Regions from separate parts of the Streptomyces sp. NPDC002619 genome, predicted to be linked through region 3. Evidence: riboswitches for the same ligand, from Rfam matches in the RefSeq annotation. Region 3 holds a riboswitch; each other region holds the start of a gene.
What was found. Region 3 has a riboswitch for cyclic di-AMP ahead of ACFYXB_RS27205 (transglycosylase family protein). Riboswitches for the same ligand answer to the same signal wherever they lie in the genome.
Positions count from the first base shown of each region.

Region 1: it holds a riboswitch for cyclic di-AMP, as region 3 does, so the genes downstream of both, ACFYXB_RS01865 (NlpC/P60 family protein) here and ACFYXB_RS27205 (transglycosylase family protein) in region 3, are expected to answer to the same signal.
Region 2: it holds a riboswitch for cyclic di-AMP, as region 3 does, so the genes downstream of both, ACFYXB_RS00820 (transglycosylase SLT domain-containing protein) here and ACFYXB_RS27205 (transglycosylase family protein) in region 3, are expected to answer to the same signal.

Region 1 is NZ_JBIAQV010000001.1:356,893-360,162, forward strand. Features, by position in the region: gene ACFYXB_RS01865 (NlpC/P60 family protein) at 188-1,387, opposite strand; cyclic di-AMP (ydaO/yuaA leader) riboswitch at 1,396-1,568, opposite strand; gene pcrA (DNA helicase PcrA) at 1,914-3,270, shown strand, end outside.
Region 2 is NZ_JBIAQV010000001.1:156,364-159,633, reverse strand. Features, by position in the region: gene ACFYXB_RS00825 (polyprenyl synthetase family protein) at 1-745, opposite strand, end outside; cyclic di-AMP (ydaO/yuaA leader) riboswitch at 1,757-1,943, shown strand; gene ACFYXB_RS00820 (transglycosylase SLT domain-containing protein) at 1,947-2,435, shown strand; gene ACFYXB_RS00815 (HAD family hydrolase) at 2,452-3,258, opposite strand.
Region 3 is NZ_JBIAQV010000020.1:4,528-7,797, reverse strand. Features, by position in the region: gene ACFYXB_RS27210 (transglycosylase family protein) at 1-944, shown strand, start outside; cyclic di-AMP (ydaO/yuaA leader) riboswitch at 1,127-1,294, shown strand; gene ACFYXB_RS27205 (transglycosylase family protein) at 1,299-1,979, shown strand; gene eno (phosphopyruvate hydratase) at 2,375-3,270, shown strand, end outside.

The DNA of each region.
Region 1 (3,270 bases), on a different contig from region 3:
GCACATGATGCGCTAGGCGCACGGCACGCGAGCGCACGCCCGGCGGGCGGTACGGCGACTCGCTCCCTGCGTCCGCGCCCCCGCGCTCGCCCAGGCGGCACGAGCCGCCGCGTGCGGTGCGGGAGTGCACGCCCCGCGTGTGACGTACCTCGCGCGCCCCGTTGCTCGGGCACGCGCCCCGCCTTGGTCAGGCCGGGCGTACCACGCTGTGGATGATCGAGTCGCCGGCGTAGTAGACCGACTCCTCGCGGACGTAGGCGCCGGGCTTCGGGGCGTGGATCATCATGCCGTCGCCGATGTAGAGGCCGACGTGGCTGATGTCGTCGTAGAAGAAGATCAGGTCACCGGGCTGGGCGTCGGCGAGGGAGACGGTGGTGCCCGCGTTGACCTGGTCCCAGGTGGTGCGCGGGAGGTCGACGCCGGCGGCCTTCCAAGCGGCCTGGGTGAGGCCGGAGCAGTCGTAGGAGTCGGGCCCGGTGGCGCCCCAGACGTACGGCTTGCCGATCTGGGCGCGGGCGAAGGCGATCGCCTTGTCGGCCTTGGTGGCGTACGAGTCGGACGAAGATGATCCGGACGAGGGCGAGGTCGACGAACCCGACGAACTTGTCGAGCCCGAGGAGCCCGTCGAGCCCGAGGAGCTGCTCTCCTTCTGCGCCGCCGCTTCCTCCGCCGCCTTCTGCGCCGCCTGCTGCTTGGCGAGCTCGGCGGCCTTCCGCGCCGCCTCCTCCTGCTTCTGCTTCTCGATGGCGGCGAGCCGCGCCTTCTCCTCCGCCGTCAGCTTGGACAGCAGCTCACGCGCGCTGGAGAGCTTCGTCTGGACGGTCGCCTTCGCGGTCTTCAGCTCGCTCTGCGACTCGTTCAGCGTCTCGAGGCTCTTGGTGGCCTCCTGCCGCTTCTTCATCGTCGCGGACTGCTCCGTGACGTAGTCGTCGACCGCGTCCTTCTGGCGCGTGGTCATCCGGCTCATCAGCTGGGTCTGGTCGAAGTAGTCCTGCGGACTGTCGGCCAGGAGGAAGGTGGCGGTGTCGGGGGCGGCGGCACCGGTGCGGTACTGGGCCGCGGCGAACGTGCCCAGCTCCTCGCGGGCTTTGTTGAGCTTGTCCGTGCGCCGGGCGACGTCGTCCAGAAGCGCGTCGACCTGCTTGCGCTGCGTGCCGGACTTCTCCTTGGCCGAGTTGTACTTCTCGGTCGCCGACTCCGCCTGGCGGTAGAGGTCGTCGACCTTCTTCTGCACCTCCTCGACGCTCGGCTTGCCGTCGGTGGAGGGGGCGGCGTTGGCGGTCTGGGTGAGCAGGGCCACAGAGGTGAGGGCGGCGGTGGCGAGGACGGGGGTGCCTATGCCGGCTATGCGCGTGCTCGCGGCGCGCGGCTTGCGGTGCGACGCCAAAGGAGGCGACTCCTTCCATGTTCCGCCTACCGAGTTAGCTGTCGGGTTCGGGCGGGTGGTTCGGAAGGCTTGCCCTACGGCCCGTTCTCCGGAAGGGAGTTGGGCCGATCCACCCCAAGGTCGGTGGGTCCCCGGCTCCGGCGGCCTCGGGGCGGCACACCGGACTCGGCGGAGGCCGCGCGGCCCGGCGACGTTCGCCGGTGGGGGTCGTACGGCCCGCCCGGAACGGTAGCCAACTGGTGTGGCGCCTGTGAAGGTTGATGGGCGATATGCCCGATACATTTTCGTGACCTTTGGTCAAGGTGCGACAAGGCGTGGTTGATAGATGACGACGAGCAGTGACTTGTCCGGTTTGTTCGCCGTGTCGATCGTCGGTGCCCGCGTGCCACCCGACCGGAATTCGGCTCGTCGCGCACCGTGATCAAGCGATCGTTGCTGGTGACGGCGGTGCCGGGCTGTCGGGGAACGAGGGATGTTCTCGGGGCGGCGGCGGGTTGTCGGTGGGGCGCCCTAGACTCGGAGAGCGATGAGCAGCCTCTTTGACGACAGCTTCCTGGCGAACCTCCAGGCCCCCCAGGGGCGCGAGGAGGAACCCCCGCCACCGCCCGAGGACGATCATGCTCCGGAGTCACTTCCGGACGATCTGTTCGGCGGGAAGTTCGACGTGCCGCCGGACCGGGACTCGTACTACCGCGACGGCGCCCCGCGCCCGGCCATCGACGCGGCCGCCCTCCTGGAGGGGCTGAACGAGAACCAGCGCGCGGCCGTCGTCCATGCCGGCACCCCCCTGCTCATCGTGGCCGGCGCCGGCTCCGGCAAGACCCGTGTGCTCACGCACCGCATCGCGTATCTCCTGGCCGAGCGGAGCGTGCACCCGGGCCAGATCCTCGCGATCACCTTCACCAACAAGGCCGCGGGCGAGATGAAGGAGCGCGTCGAGCAGCTCGTCGGCCCGCGCGCGAACGCGATGTGGGTGATGACCTTCCACAGCGCGTGCGTGCGCATCCTGCGGCGCGAGAGCAAGAAGCTGGGCTTCACATCGAGCTTCTCGATCTACGACGCCGCCGACTCCAAGCGGCTCATGGCACTCGTCTGCCGTGATCTCGATCTCGATCCCAAGCGCTATCCGCCCAAGTCCTTCAGCGCCAAGATCAGCAACCTCAAGAACGAGCTGATCGACGAGGAGGACTTCGCCGCGCAGGCCGCTGGGGGCACATCCCAGACGGAGTCTGGGGGAGGCTTTGAGAAGACCCTCGCCCAGGCCTACGCCCTCTACCAGTCGCGTCTGCGCGAGGCGAACGCCCTCGACTTCGACGACCTGATCATGACGACGGTCAATCTGCTGCGCGCCTTCCCGGACGTCGCCGAGCACTACCGCCGCCGCTTCCGGCACGTCCTGGTCGACGAGTACCAGGACACCAACCACGCCCAGTACGCGCTCGTGCGCGAACTCGTCGGCACCGGCCGGCACGACGAGGACGTACCGCCCGCCGGGCACGACCTACCGCCCGCCGAGCTGTGCGTCGTGGGCGACGCCGACCAGTCGATCTACGCCTTCCGCGGCGCGACGATCCGCAACATCCTCCAGTTCGAGGAGGACTACCCGGACGCGACGACGATCCTCCTGGAGCAGAACTACCGCTCCACCCAGACGATCCTGTCCGCCGCCAACGCGGTCATCGAGCGCAACGAGTCCCGCCGCCCCAAGAACCTGTGGACCAACGCGGGCGCGGGCGCGCAGATCACCGGCTATGTGGCCGACACGGAGCACGACGAGGCGCAGTTCGTCGCCGACGAGATCGACCGGCTCACGGACGCGGGCGAGGCGAAGTCCGGCGACGTCGCCGTGTTCTACCGCACCAACGCCCAGTCCCGTGTCTTCG
Region 2 (3,270 bases), on a different contig from region 3:
CAGGAAGGGTCGGCACGCCCTCCCGCAGATCCGTACCGGGCGTCTTCCCGGACTCCCGCGTGTCGGACGCGATGTCGATCACGTCGTCCGCCAGCTGGAAGGCGACCCCGAGCCGCTCGCCGTACTGCGTGAGCACGTCCACGACCGTCTCGTCGGCCCCCGACATCATCGCCCCGAAGCGGCACGACACCGCGATCAGCGACCCCGTCTTGCCACCCAGCACGTCCAGGTAGTGCTCGACCGGATCCCGGCCGTCCGAGGGCCCCGCCGTCTCCAGGATCTGCCCGGTCACGAGCCGTTCGAACGCGAGGGCCTGGACCCGGACGGCCTCCGGCCCGAGGTCGGCGAGGATCTGTGAGGCCCGGGCGAACAGGAAGTCACCGGTGAGGACCGCGACCGAGTTCCCCCAGCGGGTGTTCGCGCTGTCGACCCCGCGGCGCACCGCCGCCTCGTCCATCACGTCGTCGTGGTACAGCGTCGCGAGGTGGGTCAGCTCGACCACGACGGCCGAGGGTACGATCCCCGGCGCGTACGGGTCGCCGAACTGCGCCGCGAGCATCACGAGCAGCGGCCGGAACCGCTTCCCGCCCGCCCGCACCAGGTGCTGCGCGGCCTCCGTGATGAACGGGACCTCGCTCTTGGTGGCTTCGAGCAAGCCTTCTTCGACAGCCGTCAATCCGGCCTGGACATCGGCTTCCAGAGCCTGGTCCCGCACGCTCAGCCCGAACGGCCCGACGACGGTCACGAGGGGTCTCCTGTCTGCTGGTGTCTGCTGGCGATTACACGGTTTGTCGATAGGTCGGTGCCATCACTCGAGTCAGCGTATCCGGTTGGGTTTGGATCACCGATAGCGCCCACCCGGCCAGCCCGGGCGGTATCGCATCACGGCCGATATGTCGTTGATCAGCTGATACGGCTGATACAACCGATATTTCTCGACTCCATGGGACCTGACACCTTTTAGTCCGCATAGCCTCACCCGCACAGCGGCGACGGCGACGGGGCACCACCTCCGCGTATCCGCAGGTCCTCCTTGTACGACCCGGCCCCGCCCGCCGTCCCACAAGGACCTCCGCATCCCCCTCCCGGACGGCACCCGACTGCACGCGCGCGTGGCATCCCGCGCCGACAACACCTGGCACGCACGGACAACGGGTCCGCCGGACGGCATCGCGCCCGCCGAGCGGCCCGGCGCGCAGGACCGCGCAGCCCCGGCGCGACGGCAACGTCGGATATTCGGCACCTCCCACGGACAACGACTGCGGCGACTGCGGCGACAGCCGCCACCACGACAACGACCGGCAGTACGCGGGAGGTTCCACCCACGCCGCCTCAGCTCGCATGCCTACCCACCCCCACCGAACGTGAGCAGCATCACGCACGATCTCCGAGGCCGCCCCCGCCGGAAAACATTGACCGCTCGGACGTGAGAAAAGCGAATTCCGCAACCCTAAGTGCGATGTGTCCGTTTTGCCGCTATAAGCATCCCAATTCCCCTTAGTGGGAAATGCGTTAAGGCCGGAGCAAAGGTGAGTTAGGTCACTTCCGACCTCCAGGCGGAATACCTGGCGCAACCCCCTCCCGCCCTTGCCCAGAGCGCGAGTTGACCCTTGGCAGCCGCAAAGGATCAAGTGCCTCATACGCACCAGACCAAGGTCAATTGGTACGAGCTGCGAATCCGGCACTTGTTCCGGACATGTGCTCTCGCATAGCTTCCCGATCTATCGGGCGAACGCCGAATCCTGCCGGCGCCCGACATGACCCATCGACAAACTCATTCACGTACGGCAGGAGCGGGGGACCCAGGTAAGTCGCCGGACCGGAACGACACCCGTCGTACCGAAACGGCTCGGGGTTAAGTCGTGTCGCCTTGCGGCGGCCCGGCCGGGCACCTCCCAGCCCGAACCCGACAGCTCACCTCGCAGGCGCCGGAGAGGAAGTTCGCAATGCCCGCTGCCGCTCAGCACCGCCGTACCCGCACCACGCGCCTCATGCGCACCCTCGCCGTCGCAGGCACCGGCGCCGCCGTGCTCGCCCTCCCGCTCATCGGCGCGGCCAGCGCCTCCGCGGCCACCCCCACGGCCACGACGCCGTCCACCACCCTGGCCGGATACCCGAACAACCTCGACGGCTGGATCCGCGAGTCGCTCGCCATCATGGCGGAGAAGCACATCCCCGGCTCGTACAACGGCATATACCGCAACATCATCCGCGAGTCCGCCGGCAACCCGAAGGCCATCAACCTCTGGGACTCCAACGCGGCCAAGGGCATCCCGTCCAAGGGCCTGCTCCAGGTGATCGACCCGACGTTCAACACGTACCACGTGGCCGGCACGTCGTTCGACATCTACGACCCGGTCGCCAACATCACCGCCGCCTGCAACTACGCCGCCGCGCGGTACGGCTCGATCGACAACGTCTTCGGCGCCTACTGAGCCACGGTCTCACCGCTCACGCGAACAGTCTCTCGAGGACGACGGCGATGCCGTCGTCCTCGTTCGACAAGGTGACCTCGTCGGCCAACGCCTTGAGTTCGGGGTGGGCGTTGGCCATCGCCACTCCGTGGGCGGCCCAGTCGAACATGGGGATGTCGTTGGGCATGTCCCCGAAGGCGATGGCCTGGTGCGGACCCAGCCCGAGATACTCGGCGGCCAGCGCCAGGCCCGTCGCCTTGGTGATGCCGCAGGGCTGGAGTTCGACGGTCCCGGGCCCCGACATGGTGACCGTCGCGAGGGAGCCCACGACCGAGCGCGCCGTGCACGCCAACTCGTCGTCGGACAGGGTGTGGTGGCGCAGTAGAACCTTGCTGATGGGTGCGCACCAGAGGTCGTCGCGCCGGTCCACCCGCACGGCGGGCAGGGTCGGGTGGGGCATCAGATAGCCGGGCTCGATGAGCGTGAGCCCGTCCACCCCGTCCTGGTCGACCGCCGCGTACACCTGTCCCACCTCGGCCTCGATCTTGCCGAGCGCGGTCTCGGCCAACTCCCGGTCCAGGGTGACCGACCACAACAGGCGGTCCCTGCCGGCGTCGTAGACCTGCGCGCCCTGTCCGCACACCGCGAGGCCCGAACAGCCGAGGACGTCGAGCAGCGGCCGTACCCTCGGTGCCGGCCGGCCCGTCACCACGAGGTGCCGGGCACCGGCCCCAGTCACCCGCGCGAGCGCAGCGAGGGACCGGTCGGAGAGGGTGTCGTCACCACGCAGGAGCGTTCCGTCCAGGTCGGTGGCGACGAGAGAATATCCGGGGGGTACGGCCATGATCAGAGAATA
Region 3 (3,270 bases):
CCGGCTCCGCCATCGCCATCCCGCTCCTCGGCGCCACCGGCGCGAACGCCGCCGACGGCACCACCTGGGACAAGGTCGCCGAGTGTGAGAGCGGTGGCTCGTGGAGCGCCGACGACGGCAACGGGTACTACGGCGGCCTGCAGATCACCCAGGCCTTCTGGGAGAAGTACGGCGGCCTCGACTATGCCTCCAGCCCCGACCAGGCCAGCCGTTCGCAGCAGATAGCCGTCGCCGAGAAGATCCTCGCCCACCGCGGCACTGCGCCCTGGGCCACCTGCGCGCTGCTGTCCGGGCTGAGCGCGAAGTCGGGTTCGCTCCACGTCGACACCGGCGTCTCGGGGGATGACTCGTCCGATTCCGGCGACTCCTCCAATTCCTCCGGTTTGTGGAATTCTTCCTCTTCATCAAACTCCTCCCGTTCGTCGGATTCATCTGGCTCCTCGCACGGCTCTTCCGACGCCTCGGCGACCCCGTCGCCGTCCGCCTCCGTGTCGAACGGGAGCGAGGGTGGGAAGGGTGGCTCCACTGATCCCGCAGACCCCTCCATTTCCCCCAAGTCCGACAAGTCGGCGTCTCCCGGCTCGGGTGACTCGCGGGAGAGCGACGGCTCGCCCACACTCCTTCCCGAAGCCGACGACTCGGACAACTCGGTACAGAGCAGTGGCACTTGGAGCCTGGTCGACACCGGGGCCATCGGCGGTGGCCGCCATCGGGGTGACACTGCGGAGGAAAATGGGACAAAGGCTCAGGAAGTCTCGTCCTCCGGCCGGCATGCCTACACCGTCCGTACCGGCGACTCCCTCGCCTCCATCGCCGACTCCCTTGATGTGGAAGGCGGATGGCGCGCGCTCTACGCCGACAACAGGGCGGCCGTCGGTGCCGATCCGGACCACATCGCCGCCGGTCAGAGCCTGGAAGTCGGTGCCGAAACGGGCGAAAAGTAGCGGGAGTTGACGTCCCGCTTCGCGCTTAATGTCTGTTTTGGCGAAAGTGTGGGATGAGTCTCAGAAGCCCTGATCGTCTTTGAAATTCACCGGATCGCGTGTCTACGGTCATATCCACTCGTCACCACGAGCCCCGGCTGCCGCAACGCCGAATCCTGCCAGCGGCCGTACGGGAACAGTCGTCGCGTCAAGCGCCGTAGGCAGGAGCGGGGGACCCAAGGTAAGCGCCGCGCCGGGCAGTTGACCGGAGCGGCTCGGGGTGAAGCCACGCCTCCCACGGGAGGTGTGGCCGGGCAACTCAACCGGCCCGAACCCGACAGCTCACCTCGCAGGCGTCGGTGAGGGGATCGATCCATGCTGTTTTCCGGCAAGGGCAAACACCGCCGTCCGTCCAAGGGCACTCGTGCCATCGCGCTCGCCGGCGTGGCCGGCGCCGCCGTCGCCGTCCCGCTGATGGCCGCCGGCAACGCCTCCGCCGCCACCGCCTCCGAGTGGGACGCGGTCGCCCAGTGCGAGGCGGGCGGCAACTGGTCCATCAACACCGGCAACGGCTACTACGGCGGTCTGCAGTTCTCCGCCTCCACCTGGGCCGCGTACGGCGGCACCCAGTACGCCGCCACGGCCGACAAGGCCTCCAAGGCGCAGCAGATCCAGACCGCCGAGAAGGTCCTCGCCGCGCAGGGCAAGGGTGCCTGGCCGGTCTGCGGCACGGGCCTGTCCAGCACGCCGTACAACGGTGGCAGCACCTCGAGCGCGCCCAAGACCACGACCACGACCACGACCCGCGCCACCGAGCAGCAGGCCGCCTCCCGCTCCGCCGACCGCCCGGCCGCGAGCAAGACGGTCACCACCCCGACTGGCAAGAAGGTCAAGAAGGGCGACGGCGAGTACAAGGTCGTCAAGGGCGACACCCTCAGCTCCATCGCCGAGAAGCACAAGGTCAAGGGCGGCTGGAAGAAGCTGTTCGACCTGAACAAGGACATCGTCAAGGACGCGAACCTCATCTACCCGGGCCAGCAGCTGCACCTGAAGTGACAGCCGCCCGGCAGTCGAACCACAGCGCTCTCACATCCGTGTCCCCCACAGTGACGGGTACGTGAGGGTCACCCCCGTCCCCACGGGCTCCCCGCCCCGGCGCGTTCTCCCCCGTACGCGCCGGGGCGGGGTTTTCTTTGCCCAGTCGCGGCCCCGGCCTCCGGCCCCGTGCCGTCCCGGCCACCGCCCGCCACCTCTGCTCCACCTGCACTCCACCCGTTTTCGCCCCGCCCTTTGTTCCGTCCGGAAACAATGGGTACCGTCAGACCTTGTCCACAGGCCGGTCGGTCGGCTGGTCTGTGGCCCCGGTGCGGCTAGGCTCTAGTCGCAAGCTCAGCAAGGGCTCACCAAGGCCCCCGTGCCCCGCACAACCAGCGTCACATCCCAAGAAGGAGATGCTCGTGCCGTCCATCGACGTCGTCGTAGCCCGGGAAATCCTGGACTCCCGAGGCAACCCCACGGTCGAGGTCGAGGTCGGCCTCGACGACGGCAGCACGGGTCGTGCCGCCGTTCCCTCCGGCGCCTCCACGGGTGCCTTCGAGGCCATCGAGCTCCGCGACGGTGACCCGAACCGCTACCAGGGCAAGGGCGTAGAGAAGGCCGTCCTCGCCGTGATCGAGCAGATCGGCCCGGAGCTGGTCGGCTACGACGCCACCGAGCAGCGCCTGATCGACCAGGCCATGTTCGACCTGGACGCCACCGACAACAAGGGCTCCCTCGGCGCCAACGCCATTCTCGGCGTCTCCCTCGCCGTCGCCCACGCCGCCTCCGAGGCGAGCGACCTCCCGCTCTTCCGCTACCTGGGCGGCCCGAACGCGCACCTGCTGCCGGTGCCGATGATGAACATCCTGAACGGCGGCTCGCACGCCGATTCCAACGTGGACATCCAGGAGTTCATGATCGCCCCGATCGGCGCGGAGTCCTTCTCCGAGGCGCTGCGCTGGGGTGCCGAGGTCTACCACACCCTGAAGAAGGTCCTGAAGTCCAAGGGCCTGGCCACGGGTCTCGGTGACGAGGGCGGCTTCGCCCCGAACCTGGAGTCCAACCGCGCCGCCCTCGACCTCATCCTCGAGGCCATCAAGGAAGCCGGTTACGCCCCCGGCGAGCAGATCGCCCTGGCGCTCGACGTCGCCGCCTCCGAGTTCTACAAGGACGGCAAGTACCTCTTCGAGGGCAAGGAGCGCTCCGCCGCCGAGATGACCGAGTACTACGAGGACCTCGTCGCCTCGTACCCGCTCGTCTCCATCGAGGACCCGTTGTTCGAGGACGACTGGGCCGGCTGGAAGGTCCT